Regions from separate parts of the Exiguobacterium sp. s56 genome, predicted to be linked through region 2. Evidence: predicted binding sites of a transcription regulator. Region 2 holds the regulator's gene; each other region holds the start of a gene.

Region 1 (4,790 bases), on a different contig from region 2:
TTCCATGACCCGCCCCGTGAACAAATCGATCAACTCGATTTTGCCTTCTTGGACGATATAGTCGACGTCCCGCTCGAACAATACGTTCGCCCGGAGCGCCTGCATCATGTAGTGATAGAGGACGTGGTGCTCGGCGGAAAACAAGTTGTCGACCGAGAACAACGCTTCAATCTTCTCGATGCCCTTATCCGAGAACATGACGGCGCGCGCCTCGAGGTCGACCGTATAGTCGTCTTCCGTCAATTGACCGAACACGGTTTGGGCGAGACGTTTCAAACGGACGTGTGACTCGTCCTTCTGGGCGATGATGAGCGGCGTCTTCGCCTCGTCGATCAAGACGCTGTCGACTTCATCGAGCAACGCGAAATGGAACGGACGCTGGACCCGTTCTTCCGGCGAGCCGACCAAGTGGTCCCGAAGATAGTCGAAGCCGAACTCGGTCCCGACCCCGTATGTAATATCGGCCGTATACGCCGCTTGTTTGTCAGCGAGCTCCATCTCCGGCACGTTCAACCCGACCGTGAGTCCGAGGAACGTGTGAATCTTGCCAATTTGCTCGGCGTCACGTTGCGCCAAATAGTCGTTCACCGTGATGACGTGGACGCCTTTTCCTTCGAGTGCTTTGACGAACGCCGGCAATGCCGCGACGAGCGTCTTCCCTTCCCCGGTCGGCATCTCGGCGATATTTCCTTCGAGCAGGGCGAGACCGCCGATAAGCTGGACGTCATAATGACGGAGCCCAATCGTCCGGACGGATGCCTCACGAACGAGGGCGAACCCTTCCTCCGTGATGGCGCGGACGTCCGCACCGTCCGTGAGCCGCTGTTTCAGTTCGAGCGCGTACTGGCGAAGCGCTGCATCGTCCAAAGCTTGCATCGTCTCCTCATACGCGTTGATGCGTTCGACTTGTTTCTTATAGGTTTTCAATCGTCGTGCCTGATCATTGGTCAATTGCTTCACAAAATCAATCACAGGATAGCCTCCATCGTCCGAAACCATATTTGTCTAGCTACCCTCTCATTATAACGGATTTTGTTTCCGCCTCGCTTTATTATTTCGGTAAATTCCAAAAAGATGGAATTTTATTCACCATCCATCCTTTTTTTGACTCTTTTCAAAATTTGTTTTCATTTTTCTATTTGAGACGGCGTGAGACCGTGATACGATGAGAAAAACAGAACGCTTGTTCGTAAAAAAGGAGAGGTGGCTATGCGACGTCGGATTTTTTGTATCGATAGCGTCTCATTCTATGCCAGTTGCGAGTGCGCCGCCCGCAAGTTGAACCCGTACAAGACGAAGCTCGTCGTCTTATCAAACCTCCAAGATCACGGCGCCCTCGTCCTCGCCGCGACACCTCCGATGAAGCAGCTCGGCATCAAGACCGGCTCCCGGCGCTTCCACATCGACCGGTTGCCGTGGCACGAGCGGCGGCACATCATCTACGCCGAGGCCCGGATGAGCCACTATTTGAACGTGTCCGTGCAAATCGTCCACATCTTGCATCAGTTCGCACCCCCCGAGGCAATCCGCGTCTACTCAGTCGATGAGACGCTCGTCGACTTGACCGGGACGGAGCGGCTGTTCGGGAACGATGCGCACGTCGCCCGCCTCATCCGCTCGACCGTGTTCCGCTATACCGGCATCCCGGTCACGATCGGCATCGGTCCGAACAACGTCCTCGCCAAGCTCGTCCTCGACCTTCATGGGAAGAAGACGGGTGTCGCCAGCTGTTTCCTCCACGACGTCGAACGATTGATCCACCCGGCCCCAATCGGCAAGATGTGGGGCGTCGGTGCGAAGATGGAAGTCCATCTTCGGCGGCTCGGCATCGACACGATCGGCGACCTCGCCCGCTATCCGCTCGAGACGCTCCATGAGAAGTTCGGCGTCATCGGCGCCGAGCTGTGGCATCACGCCTGGGGCATCGACGAATCGCCGACAATCCTTCCGCCGAGCTCGTTGTTCGGGGCGAAACGGCAGCGGCCCCGGACGATCGGCCACGGCATCACGCTCATGAAAGACTATACGACGTACGCGGCCATCCGGCTCGTCTTACAGGCCATCGCCGTGGAGGTCGGGATGCGGACGCGACAGGCCGGTCTCGTCGGCGGCAGCGTCCATCTCGGCGTTCGCTACACCCGGACGAGCGAGCGGCGCGGCTTCAGCAAACAAAAAAAGCTCGCCCGCTTCACAGCGGACGAGCGCGAGTTCTTGCCGGTATTGTTGACGCTCTTCCTCGACGCGTGGGACGAGACGGAGGCGGTCCGGTATGTCTCGGTCGCCCTCGGCAAGCTCGAGCCAAGGAGCGACCACGTCCAGTTGTCGTTCTTCGAGGACGAGTGGGCCCGGGCGCGCCGGTTCGACTTCCTCGATCTCGTCGATAGCTTGAACGTCCGCTTCGGGCGCGGCACGATCCGCCCGGCGTCGAGTTTACTGAAAGACAGTCCGCTCCGTACCCGCCAGCGGTTAATCGGCGGACATAAACAAGGAGGTGAATCGTCATGAGTCAGACCCGCTACAAAGACCGCGGTGAATTGAAATGGATTCCGTTCCTCATGCCCGAGCACGTGGCGCTCCTGAAGAAATATTACGCCCACGTCCAAAAGATCGAGCTACCCGACTTGGATGAGCAGTTGCTCTATTTATGGCAGACCGAGCTCGAACGCGCCATCCGTGAAGGCGACGCCGTCGAGCTGACGCTGTTCGACAACGGCATGACCCATACGGTGCGCGGCTACGTCCACGCCATCTATTACGCCGAGCGTGAAGTCGAGCTGTTCGACACCGAGGTGCTTCGCATCCCGTTCGGTCAGATTCTGTCCGTCCGTTAAGACGCGTCAATTGCTTCCTGCGTCGTATCGAACGTATCGACGTGATCGAGGACGCCGTAATGCGCGAGTGTCTGCCGCACCGGTGCCGACAAGTGCGCGAAAACGACACGACGATCGGCCGCTTTCAGCTCCCGGACGACACGGCGAATCTCTTCGACGGCCGTCACATCGATGACCGGACAGCGATGGAAGTTGAAGATGAACACGTCGGGCTCGTCATGGATATGATGCAGGACGTGCTCAAACATCTCGATCGCGCCGAAAAAGAGCGGCCCCTCGACGCTGAAGACGACCTGGCCGTCCCGCGTCACATACCGTTCCGTCTGTTCGCGGACGTCGATCGTGTCGGCCATCCGTTTCGCGAACAAGGCGAGCGCACAGATGACCCCGACCTCGACGGCGACGACGAGATCGACAAAGACGGTCAGTCCGAGCGTGATGAGCAAGACGAGCGACTCGGCCGAACGATGCCGGAGCATCTCGAAGACGTGATGCCGCTCCGACATGTTCCAGGCCACACGCATCAAAATCGGTGCAAGTGCGGCCAGTGGGACGTAGCTCGCGAGCGGTGCCAACACGAGTACGGCGAGTAGTACCGTCAACCCGTGGATGACGCCGGCACGACGACTGACGGCCCCGGCTTGGATGTTCGTCGCCGTCCGGGCGATGGCACCGGTCGCCGGGATCCCGCCGAAGAACGGGACGACGACGTTGGCGAGCCCTTGCCCGAACAGTTCCTTGTCCGGGTTCATCTTCGTGCCGGCCATGCCGTCCGCGACCGCACCAGACAATAGCGACTCGAGCGCCCCGAGGAAGGCGATCGCGAACGCCGACGGAAGTAGCGTCGCAATCAAATCGAGGTCGATGGCGAGCCAGTTGAAGTCAGGCAGTCCGCTCGGGATACCGCCATAGGCACTGCCGATTGTCGCGACTTCTCCTGGGACGACGAGACTGACGAACGTCGGCACGAGCATCGCCATCAATAACAGCGGCAATTTCACGGGCAGTTTCGGTACGAGCCAGAGCGTCAAGAAACCGATGGCGGCAATGAAGACAGGCCATAAACTCGCTTCATGTAACGACGTCACGAGCTTCAGTAAATTCTCGTGGAAGTGCGGCGCCTTCTGAAACGAGATGCCGAACAGTTCATCGAGCTGGTCGACGAAGATGACGACGGCAATCCCGGCCGTGAAGCCGATGGTGACGGCCCGCGGCATGAAGCGGATCAGTCGTCCGACGCGGAGCACGCTCATAAGGAACAACAGGATCCCGGCGAAAAACGTCGTCACGAGCAACCCTTCGTAACCGTGCGCGAGCATGACGCCCGAGACGATCGGGATGAAGGCGCCGGTCGGTCCGGCGATTTGGAACGTCGAGCCCCCGAACAGGCTGACGAGGATGCCGGCGATGATGGCCGTGTACAGGCCGTACACCGGTCCGACGCCAGAGGCGATTGCGAACGCCATCGCGAGCGGCACGGCGACGACCCCGACGGTGATTCCGGCCGAGATGTCTTTCTGCCAGCCTTGGCGTGATGTCATGAAGTTGTCCATTCTTGCATTCCTTCTTTCCATTCAGTCGAAAACGAGTTCAGTGTACGCCTGTCCCTTCCCTTTGTAAACGACTCCGGCAAAACGTTAACATAATCGACAAAACAAAGACGCATCGCGATGGATGCGTCTTCGTTAATTCGTCGGTGCTTCGACGACTTGGTCACCCTCGTCCGCATCTTCCCCAAGCAGACGGACGTGACGGCCGAACAGCCACATGACGACGAGGTGGGCTTTCGCCTGCGTCTTCGTATAGAACCACCACGGCAGCGCCGGCACGAACTCGTGGATGGCGACGAGCCCTTCTTCTGACTCCGGGAGCCGTCTGAACTCGAGCCGGCCGGTCTTGTCATCCTCACTCAACTTCGCGAACAAGCCGCCGTCGATTGAATAGGACGCCATGTCGTCC
Region 2 (4,790 bases):
AAACGGATTTGACCGTCAACTCATCGATTACTATACATCCGAATGTGCTCAGCATAGGTGAGGCGTGCGAGATTCAGTATGATTTGTCGATTCGTCCAGGAGATGCCGCCTATATTCGGGTCGAATACGCCATCGATTTCATAAAAGCGAACGGGAAAGCGAGTCGTAAAGCATTTCTGCTAGCGAACAAACTCGTCCCCGGGGGTGCGCGACTTGTAGCGAACAGGATGCACAGTTGGGCAGATTTGACGACTCGTCGGCATTATTCAGGGGAGCATCGTGTCGTTTTGCTGGTCAATGGACGAGAAGTGGCAGAACATCATGTCATGTTGCATAAAAGTTATTGAGCTTCTATATAATAAACAGTTCAAAAAGGGCAACCCAGTCTCTACTAGACGGGTTGCCCTTTTAGGTGTATGGCATAAATGTTTGGCTTAAAAGGCACGTTTGAAGAACGTGGACGCATAATCGAGCGTCGTATGTAACGTCGTCGCGAAGACGAGTCCGAAGAAACATGCGGCCCCGTTTAGGTCGAGCCATGATCTGGCAGCTTCCTCATACGGCGTGAACGTGAGCACGAGCGTGAGCGGGAAGCCAAGATAGATGACCCGGATCAGATCGCTCAAGAGCGGCAAATGCGAGAATAACGACCGATGGGGCATAATCTTCACGTAAGGGAGCCAAAAGCCTCGGAGTGGTCCCCATCGATAATAGGCGTCCGACTTTAAGTCAAGGTCCGGGGAGAGCCAGAACGTCCCGATTAGGGCGCCGAATAGGAACATGGTCGGAACATCGATGTCAATAAAAGGCGTGGCAATCGCAAGAGCACCGATTGCCACGAGATTCGTACGGGTATGTGTCTTGCCACTAGCCATTAGTGAATCGTGCGGTATACACCGATGACCTTCCCTAAAATCGACACGTTATCGAAATACATCGCTTCGAGCTCGTCGTTCTCTGGTTGAAGACGGACTTTCGAAGCTTCTTTATAAATCCGCTTCACCGTCGCTTCGCCTTCATCCGTCATGGCGACGACAATCTCTCCATTGTCGGCCGTGTTCTGTTGGCGGACGAGGACACGGTCCCCGTCCAAGATGCCGGCGTTAATCATCGAGTCTCCCGATACCGAGAGCATGTAGACGTTGTCGGAACCGACGACGTGGGCCGGGAGCGGGAAGTGCTCTTCCACATTCTCGATCGCCGTGATCGGCGTACCGGCCGTGACTTTTCCGATGACCGGCACGTACATGACGGCATCATGGTCTTCCACGACTGACATCTCTTCATCTAAAATTTCGATGGCACGTGGCTTCGTCTTGTCACGTCGAATCAATCCACGCTTCTCTAGACGGTCTAAGTGGCCGTGGACGGTCGAGCTCGATGCGAGTCCGACTGCCTCTCCGATTTCACGAACGGAAGGTGGATACCCTTTCGCCCGGACCTCGGCTTTTATAAAATCAAGAATCTGTTGTTGTCTTGCTGACATTTTTTTCAATGGATTTCACCTCGATTATGTCGAATAACCTGCGAACGCATCCTATTCTTTATGGGTTTAGTTTAACACAAGAACACATGAGCGCACAAACATTCGTTCGTTTTTTTCTACTTGACCGAACAGAAGTTCTTGTTTTATGATGAGAACAGATAAACGAACAGACGTTCTCGAGAACGTGTATTCTTATTCCTAGGAGGTAATCGTTATGAGAGACACAATCAATGGAATCATTTTAGTCGGCATGTTGGCACTTGGAATGTTCGCGTTTTATATGGTCGGGGAAATGCGCCACGATGTCGAAGTCGTCGCGACCGAACCAGTAATCGAGCATAGCATCGAAGAAGAAGTCGCCTTGACGGAGGCCGAGTCGCTCGAGGCACAGCTTCTCGCTGAACGCGCTGAGAAAGAAGACGACAAGACGACGTGGTTCGCCGCCGAATAATCTTTTCTGATTGCGAACAGCCCCCGAACCTGTGTATCGTAGAGGGCGAATGGAAAGAAAGGAAGTGACGGGATGCGAGTCGTCATTTATTGTCGCGTGTCGACGAACAAGTCCACGCAAGAGACGTCACTCGGTCGCCAAGCGGACGAACTGACGCGGATGGCGAAACGTCTTGACGCTGAAATCGTCGATGTGATCAGTGAGCAAGAGAGTGGGTATGAGGTCAATCGGACGGGGTTGCTCGATTTGTTGGAGCACGTCTCGACATCTAATCTCGATGCCGTGCTCGTGAGCGATGACAGCCGCCTCGGACGAGGGAACGCGAAAATCGCCATCTTGCATACGCTCATGAAACATAACGTCCGCTTGTTGACGATGCAATCGTCCGATGAATACGTCGTCTCGGATGCCGAGAAGATGGTGCTTGAAATCGTCAGTGTCGTCGAGGAATACCAGCGTAAAATCCATAATGCGAAAATCTCACGCGGCATGCGTCGGGCGGTCGCGAACGGGTTCAACCCGCACCGCAACATCCAACATCACGATCAAGGCGGTCGGAGCCGAATCGAAGTGCCGATCGAAGAAATTGTCCAACTGCGCGAGCGCGGACTGACGTTCGCTGAAATTGCCGCCACGCTACGTGGTTTTGGCTATGAGGTGTCGAAAGCGACCGTGAACCGTCGTTATTTGGAGCACGTATCAGTGCCAGAAACTTGATTCCTGCTCGCTGATTTTGTACAGTAGAAGAACAAATTCAGTAGAGAGGGGGCGAGCCTGATGCTAGCACCTGAACAGTTGGAGCGAATCAATTTTCTCGCCAACAAAGCCAAGACAGATGGACTGTCATCAGAAGAGATGGACGAGCAGCAAGCGCTGCGCCAACAATATTTGCAAGCGTTCCGCCAATCATTCAAATCGCAAATGATGGGGATGAAGGTCGTCGATCCGGACGGGAACGACGTAACGCCTGAAAAATTGAAAGACGAGCAGAAACGACATCGCTCGGAGTGACCACGAATGCACATCCTATTTCATATAGGGTGTGCATGTTTGTTATACGCGAACGGCGATCAGGAGGACTTAATGGACTGATTTTGGACGAAAGGAAGTAAACGATTCCATCTAATGTGTTATACTAATTAATTAGTTGTGACACACGAATGAGTATGCTAAAATATGACGGGTAGAAACTTTGTAACAACAGAGAGGATGAAATTAGTGGAAACAACTACTAAAGAATTATTAGCGATTAACTCGATTCGGACGCTCTCGATTGATGCGGTCCAAAAAGCGAACTCTGGTCACCCGGGGATGCCGATGGGTGCGGCTCCGATGGCGTTCACACTTTGGACGGATAAGATGCGTCACAACCCGAAAAACCCGAACTGGTTCAACCGCGATCGGTTCGTTCTTTCAGCGGGACACGGTTCGATGCTCTTGTACTCGCTTCTTCACTTATCTGGTTACGACCTTTCACTCGACGATCTCAAATCGTTCCGTCAAATGGATTCGAAGACGCCTGGACACCCAGAGTACCGTCACACGGCTGGTGTCGACGCGACGACTGGACCGCTCGGCCAAGGGATTGCCATGGCAGTCGGTATGGCGATGGCTGAAAAACATTTGGAAGCGACTTACAACCGTGATGAGTTCAAAGTGGTTGACCACTTCACATACGGGATTTGCGGAGACGGTGACTTGATGGAAGGCGTGTCGGCAGAAGCTGCCTCACTCGCTGGTCACTTGAAACTCGGAAAGCTCGTCGTCCTTTATGATTCAAACGACATCTCACTCGATGGCGACCTTCACAAGTCGTTCTCAGAAAGCGTCGAAGATCGTTTCAACGCTTACGGCTGGCAAGTGATTCGCGTTGAAGATGGCACGGACATCGATACAATCGCGAAAGCAATCGACGAAGCGAAGGCGGAAACGTCGAAACCGACCCTCATCGAAGTGAAGACGGTCATCGGTTTCGGTTCACCGAACAAGTCAGGGAAATCGGCCTCACACGGCGCGCCGCTCGGCGAAGCTGAAATCGAACTCACGAAGCAGTTCTATAAGTGGGAAGGCGAAAACTTCTACGTACCGACCGAAGTGTACGACTTGTTCAACGAGAAAGTCGTTGAGCCAGGTGCCAAAGCGGAAGCGGACTGGAACGAACTCGTCGCGGCTTACAAGTCGTCACACCCTGAACTCGGTGCACAGTTCGAGCGTGCAGTGAACAATGAGCTCCCAGAAGGTTGGGACAGCGAGTTGCCGACGTTCGAAATCGGTTCGAAGAAAGCGACACGTCAAACGAGCGGTGAAGTATTGAACGCAATCGCTAAAGCGGTGCCGACACTCTTCGGTGGTTCGGCTGACCTCGCAGGCTCGAACAACACGATGATTAAAGGTGCTGCAGACTTCGATGAAGATCCAGCAGGCCGCAACATCTGGTTCGGCGTCCGTGAATTCGCAATGGCAGCTGCCGTCAACGGTATGGCACTCCACGGTGGTGTCCTTCCTTACGGCGCGACATTCTTCGTCTTCTCAGACTATTTGCGTCCAGCGGTACGACTCGCGGCCCTCATGGGAATCCCATCGACGTTCGTCTTGACACACGATTCAATCGCGGTCGGCGAAGACGGCCCGACACACGAACCGGTCGAGCACTTGATGAGCTTCCGTGCGATGCCAAACTTGTCTGTTCTCCGTCCGGCTGACGGAAAAGAGACGATTGCGGCTTGGAAGCAAGCAATCACAACGAAATCATCACCATCACTTCTCGTCTTGACGCGTCAAGCGTTGCCAGAACTCGAAGGCACGTCGATTGAAGAAGCGGCTAAAGGTGGCTACGTCGTCGCCGGTAACTCG
Region 3 (4,790 bases), on a different contig from region 2:
AAGCGCTCTCCTTCCTTCACATCACAAAGAAGATCCATGCTCACAAGTTTTAAGTCGTCAAAATCTTCTTGAAGCCGGTCAGGAAGGCGTCGAAGCAATACCTCCGTCATCTCGTCCATCGTCTGTTGATCTAGTTGGTAGCTGTCCATCTGAATCATCCTCTCCTGTTGATAGCCTCATGATACCTCGCATCCAAGAAAGCAACATCTCGCCTAATTTCACGTAAGCCCTGGTGTTGTTTCAAACAAGCCCTAGGGCTTGTTTGGAAAACATGGTCATTTTCAATAAACAAACCGTGTTTTCACTTCTGCCATTTCATCAAACAATCTTCTTACGAGACAGACCAAAACAACGTCCAATCTTCACACACGAACCATCTCGTTTTCGTCATGCGAAAACGGACCTTTTCCGGATCCCGCTCTATGGATCCAGGCGAGAGCAACGCGAGTCGCCGATCCCGTCAAAGAAAAACGCACGTTTTTCGTCCTTGCCCTTACCGGACGGACCGGGACCGGTCCCCCGGCCCCACTCCATTCCATTCAACCCATGTAACCTCGTTGTTTCATGCTGACGTACGACTCGTCCGCACCTAGGATGAGATGGTCGAGCACCGGGATACCGATGAGGTCCCCCGCTTCATGTAACCGTTCGGAGACGAGGATGTCCTCCCGGCTCGGTGTCGGGTCCCCGCTCGGATGCTGATGGCAGACGATGAGGCACGAGGCGTTGTTCAAGATGGCGCATTTGAAGACTTCCCGTGGGTGGACGACACTCGAGTTGACGCTCCCGACATGCGCCCGGTGGACGCCGATGACCCGATTCTTCGTGTTGAGCATGATGACGAGGAACACTTCACGGTCGTCGTCCCCGATGAACGATGACCCAATTTGCCGGGCACTGTCCGGAGAGTGGATGATGGCATGCTCGAGGGCGACCATCTCCTCGCGAACCTCTTGTTTGATACGGATGACCTCGATGATGGCGGATAGTTCCATGTTGGTTTGTCCCCTTTCGGATAAGCTGTGCTCAGAACGAACACCGTTGTGCGTCCTGTTGACGGATTCGTTGCGAGCGTCGGGAGACGGTGCAAGGGCGACCGCAGGGAGAGCCTCAAAAAAATGCGTAGAGCGCACATAAGTCCAGGCTTACGTAGCCAACGAGCGAAAAGCCTCGCTTTGAGCCTAAAGCGAAGGAAGACGGGCCGGAGGGCGCGTCATTTTTTTGACGTCCCTTGCACCGAAGACCAGCGAGCTAGAGTACGGAAACAGGACGCACGGATTACCAATCACGAAAAAGGCTGTTCAAACGGGACAAATCGGGTATAAAATAAGAACAAACGTTCGTTTTATTGAGAGGGGTAATTATTATGACGATGTATCGCGATCGGGGCGAATTGAAATGGATCCCATTCCTCATGCCCGAGCACAAGGCGCTACTGACGAAATACTATAAAGAGATTCAAAAAATTGAGATGCCAGATATCGATGAACAGGTCCTATCGGTCTACGAGAATGTGCTGAACGACGCGATCTTCAGCGGAGATTTGGTAGAGGTAAAATATGTGGAGAAGCGGGAGATGAAACGATTCAAGGGTTTTGTGCACCGGACGAACTATATGGAGCGGACCGTCGAGCTGGCCAATCAGCGGGACGGGATCATCCATGTGCCGTTCGAGGCAATCATTCACGTGGAACAATCAATGGACTAACGCCCTAGCGGTTGTTCGAAGTCTGCGTCACGAAACGAAGTTTCGCTCCTCGACTTTTCAAAAAAGGAAGAGTAATTATACTCTTCCCAGACTGTAGACAAAACATTGTCTGCAGTCTTTTTTATTTGCCCGACCGGGCATCAATCCCTCTTTTCGTACCGTCGTCGCTTTTTTATAATGAGAGATATAGAAACAATTATGGAGGCGAATCGGATGATCAGGAAATCAACAGAATCGGAAACCAATCGGACACAACTGGAGATGGTCACGCTCGACGAGCTTGTGCCAGCAGACCATCTGGTCCGAAAAATCGAGGCGGTGATCGACTTTGAGTTCATCTATCCGCTCGTGGAGAACTTATATTCTGAGGACCGTGGCCGGCCAAGCGTCGACCCTGTCGTTCTGATCAAGATGGCCTTCCTTCAGTACCTGTTCGGTATCCGATCCATGCGACAGACAATTCGTGAGATCGAGACGAACGTCGCATACCGTTGGTTTCTCGGGTTCGGATTCACGGACAAGGTGCCACATTTCTCGACGTTCGGGAAGAACTATGTGCGTCGGTTCCAGTACACGAGCTTATTCGATGACATCTTCTATCATATCCTTGAACAGGCTGCGGACGCAGGGTTCATCGATCGCGCCGTCCTATTCGTAGACTCGACACACGTCAAAGCGAACGCAAACAAGCGGAAGCTCGTCAAGAAGACCGTCCGGCAAGAGGTGAAACACTATCAGGAACAACTCGATGCCGAGGTCGAGCGAGACCGCGAAGAAAGTGGAAAGAAGCCCTTAGGGCCAAAAAAGAATCAGGCGGAGGAGACGAAGGAAATCAAGGTCAGCACGACAGACCCTGAGAGTGGATATTACGTAAAAGGTGAGCGTGAGAAGCAGTTCGCTTACTCTGTCCATGCGGCGAGCGACGCCCATGGGTTCGTGCTCGGTGCTATCGTCACACCGGGTAACGTGCACGATAGTGTAGCGTTCCCCGATCTGCTCGACAAGGTCTCCGACCGCCTGATTCAACCGTTCGCCGCCGACTCCGCCTATAAAAATCCGGCCATTGCCAAGCTGCTGATTGACCGTGGGATCCTGCCGGTCTTCCCATACACTCGCCCGAAGGGTAAGAAGGGCGCCTTCAAGACCAAGGATTTCATCTACGACGAGCACCGTGACGTCTACATCTGCCCAAACAACGAGTTATTAACGTACAGTACGACGATGCGCGAGGGGAAACGCAAGTACGTCTCGAATCCCGCGGTTTGTGTGAACTGCCCGCTGCTCGAGCAGTGCACGAAGAGCCAGAAGCACCAGCGGATAATCGAGCGACACCTCTGGCAACCCTATATGGACGAGGTCGAAGACCTCCGCCACACGGAATTGAACCGCAACATCTATGACCGTCGTAAACAGACGGTCGAGCGCGTGTTCGCGGACGCAAAAGAGAAGCATGGCATGCGTTGGACCCGTTATCGGGGACTTGAAAAAGTTTCAATGCAGGCGATGCTTACTTTTGCTGCCCTCAATCTCAAGAAGATGGCGGGCTGGGCATGGAAGAACGCCCAGCCCGCCTGAAAAGGGGCGCGGGCAGAGCGCCTAAAGGCCCGAAAACGACAAAGTCACGTTTCAGTTCGCCTGAAACGTGACTTTGTCTACAATCTGAGCGGATTTCATTTTACTGAAATCCGCTTTATTTTATTCAGCTATTTTTAAATACCTACTAACTTAGTTGTTTTCTATTTGCTGATCCAAGTTTTGCTCGATGTATTCTTTGCCCCATTCGTACATGGAATCAAGAATTGGAATAAGGCTTCTTCCTTGTTCGGTAAGTGAGTACTCCACTTTCGGCGGAACCACAGGGTATACTTCCCGGTGGACAATCAAATGATCTTCAAGTTCACGCAATTGATTCACGAGCATCCGTTGCGTGATGCCTGGCATAAGACTTTTTAATTCCCCAAAACGTTTAGTTCCTTCTTTTCCTAAATGCCATAGCACTAGCATTTTCCACTTTCCTCCGATGATGGAAAGTGTCAGCTCTTTTTCACAATTAAAAACTTTCTCTCCTAAATTAGGCATCTATTTTCTTTCCTTCCTTGTTATATTTCTATCGTATACTTTTCGATACTATGTGATAAAAAAGTCAGTACTATAATTAATGTAACTTACTAATTGTACTAGATATAGAATGGTTAGTAAATTTTTTTAGCATTGGAATAATGTCTTTGCAATTGTGGGCGATAATGCAATAAAAACAGAAAAGAGGATAAAAAATGATACGAATCGGCATAGTGGGTACTAATTGGATTACAGAAAGATTGCTTGAAGCGGCAAAAGAGATTGAGAATTTTAAATTAGCAGCCGTTTATTCCCGAACGTTGGAAAGAGCAGAGGAATTTGCCAGTCAATAAGGAATAACTAAAATTTTTACTGACTTGGAAGAAATGGCAGTCAGCGATGAAATCGATGCGGTTTATATTGCCACACCCAACTCATTCCATGCTGACCAAGTCGTCTTGTTTTTAAAAAACTCCAAACATGTATTATGTGAAAAACCGATGGCTGCCAATGCAGCAGAAGCAGCGAAAATGATTCAAGAAGCGAAAGATCATAATGTGCTGCTTATGGAAGCGATGAAATCTACGTTACTTCCAAACTTTAAGGCCATTCAAAATAATCTGCACAAAATCGGCCCTATCCGCAGATACTTTGCTAGCTATTGCCAGTACTCATCGCGTTATGATGCATACAAAAAAGGAACAGTATTAAATGTATTTAATCCAAATTTTGCGAACGGTTCATTGATGGATCTGGGCACCTACTGTTTATACCCGCTCATTTTACTGTTCGGCGAGCCAAAAGAAATAAAGGCCACAGGTCTTATCCTGGATTGCGGTATAGATGGCGAAGGAAGTGTCCTATTGAAATATGATGACAAAGATGCGGTTATCATTTATTCAAAAATCACAAATTCCACTTTACCAAGCGAAATCCAAGGGGAAAAAGGAATTATGGTGATTGATAAAATACATTCAGCCGAAAAAGTGGACATTCATTACAACGATGGCACTGTTGAATCAGT

What was found. The regulator LexA, encoded in region 2, represses DNA repair genes until DNA is damaged. The targets are predictions, from matches to a motif close to CGAACATATGTTCG.
Region 1: a site for LexA is predicted at 1,177-1,190, ahead of KNP71_RS07770 (Y-family DNA polymerase). Genes of this name have one in related genera too.
Region 3: a site for LexA is predicted at 1,330-1,343, ahead of KNP71_RS12845 (YolD-like family protein). Genes of this name have one in related genera too.

Annotation. Positions count from the first base shown of each region.
Region 1 is NZ_JACSLR010000006.1:77,237-82,026, reverse strand. It holds gene secA2 (accessory Sec system translocase SecA2) at 1-972, opposite strand, end outside; gene KNP71_RS07770 (Y-family DNA polymerase) at 1,210-2,505, shown strand; gene KNP71_RS07765 (YolD-like family protein) at 2,502-2,831, shown strand; gene KNP71_RS07760 (SulP family inorganic anion transporter) at 2,828-4,384, opposite strand; gene KNP71_RS07755 (NAD-dependent epimerase/dehydratase family protein) at 4,517-4,790, opposite strand, start outside.
Region 2 is NZ_JACSLR010000002.1:65,883-70,672, reverse strand. It holds gene KNP71_RS03285 (DNA alkylation repair protein) at 1-347, shown strand, start outside; gene KNP71_RS03280 (metal-binding protein) at 435-875, opposite strand; gene lexA (transcriptional repressor LexA) at 875-1,495, opposite strand; gene KNP71_RS03270 (hypothetical protein) at 1,701-1,937, shown strand; gene KNP71_RS03265 (YneB family resolvase-like protein) at 2,010-2,654, shown strand; gene KNP71_RS03260 (DUF896 domain-containing protein) at 2,715-2,948, shown strand; gene tkt (transketolase) at 3,147-4,790, shown strand, end outside.
Region 3 is NZ_JACSLR010000014.1:78,309-83,098, forward strand. It holds gene KNP71_RS12835 (hypothetical protein) at 1-149, opposite strand, end outside; gene KNP71_RS12840 (JAB domain-containing protein) at 540-995, opposite strand; gene KNP71_RS12845 (YolD-like family protein) at 1,367-1,708, shown strand; gene KNP71_RS12850 (IS1182 family transposase) at 1,922-3,283, shown strand; gene KNP71_RS12855 (winged helix-turn-helix transcriptional regulator) at 3,434-3,787, opposite strand; partial or broken gene KNP71_RS12860 (Gfo/Idh/MocA family protein) at 3,982-4,790, shown strand, end outside.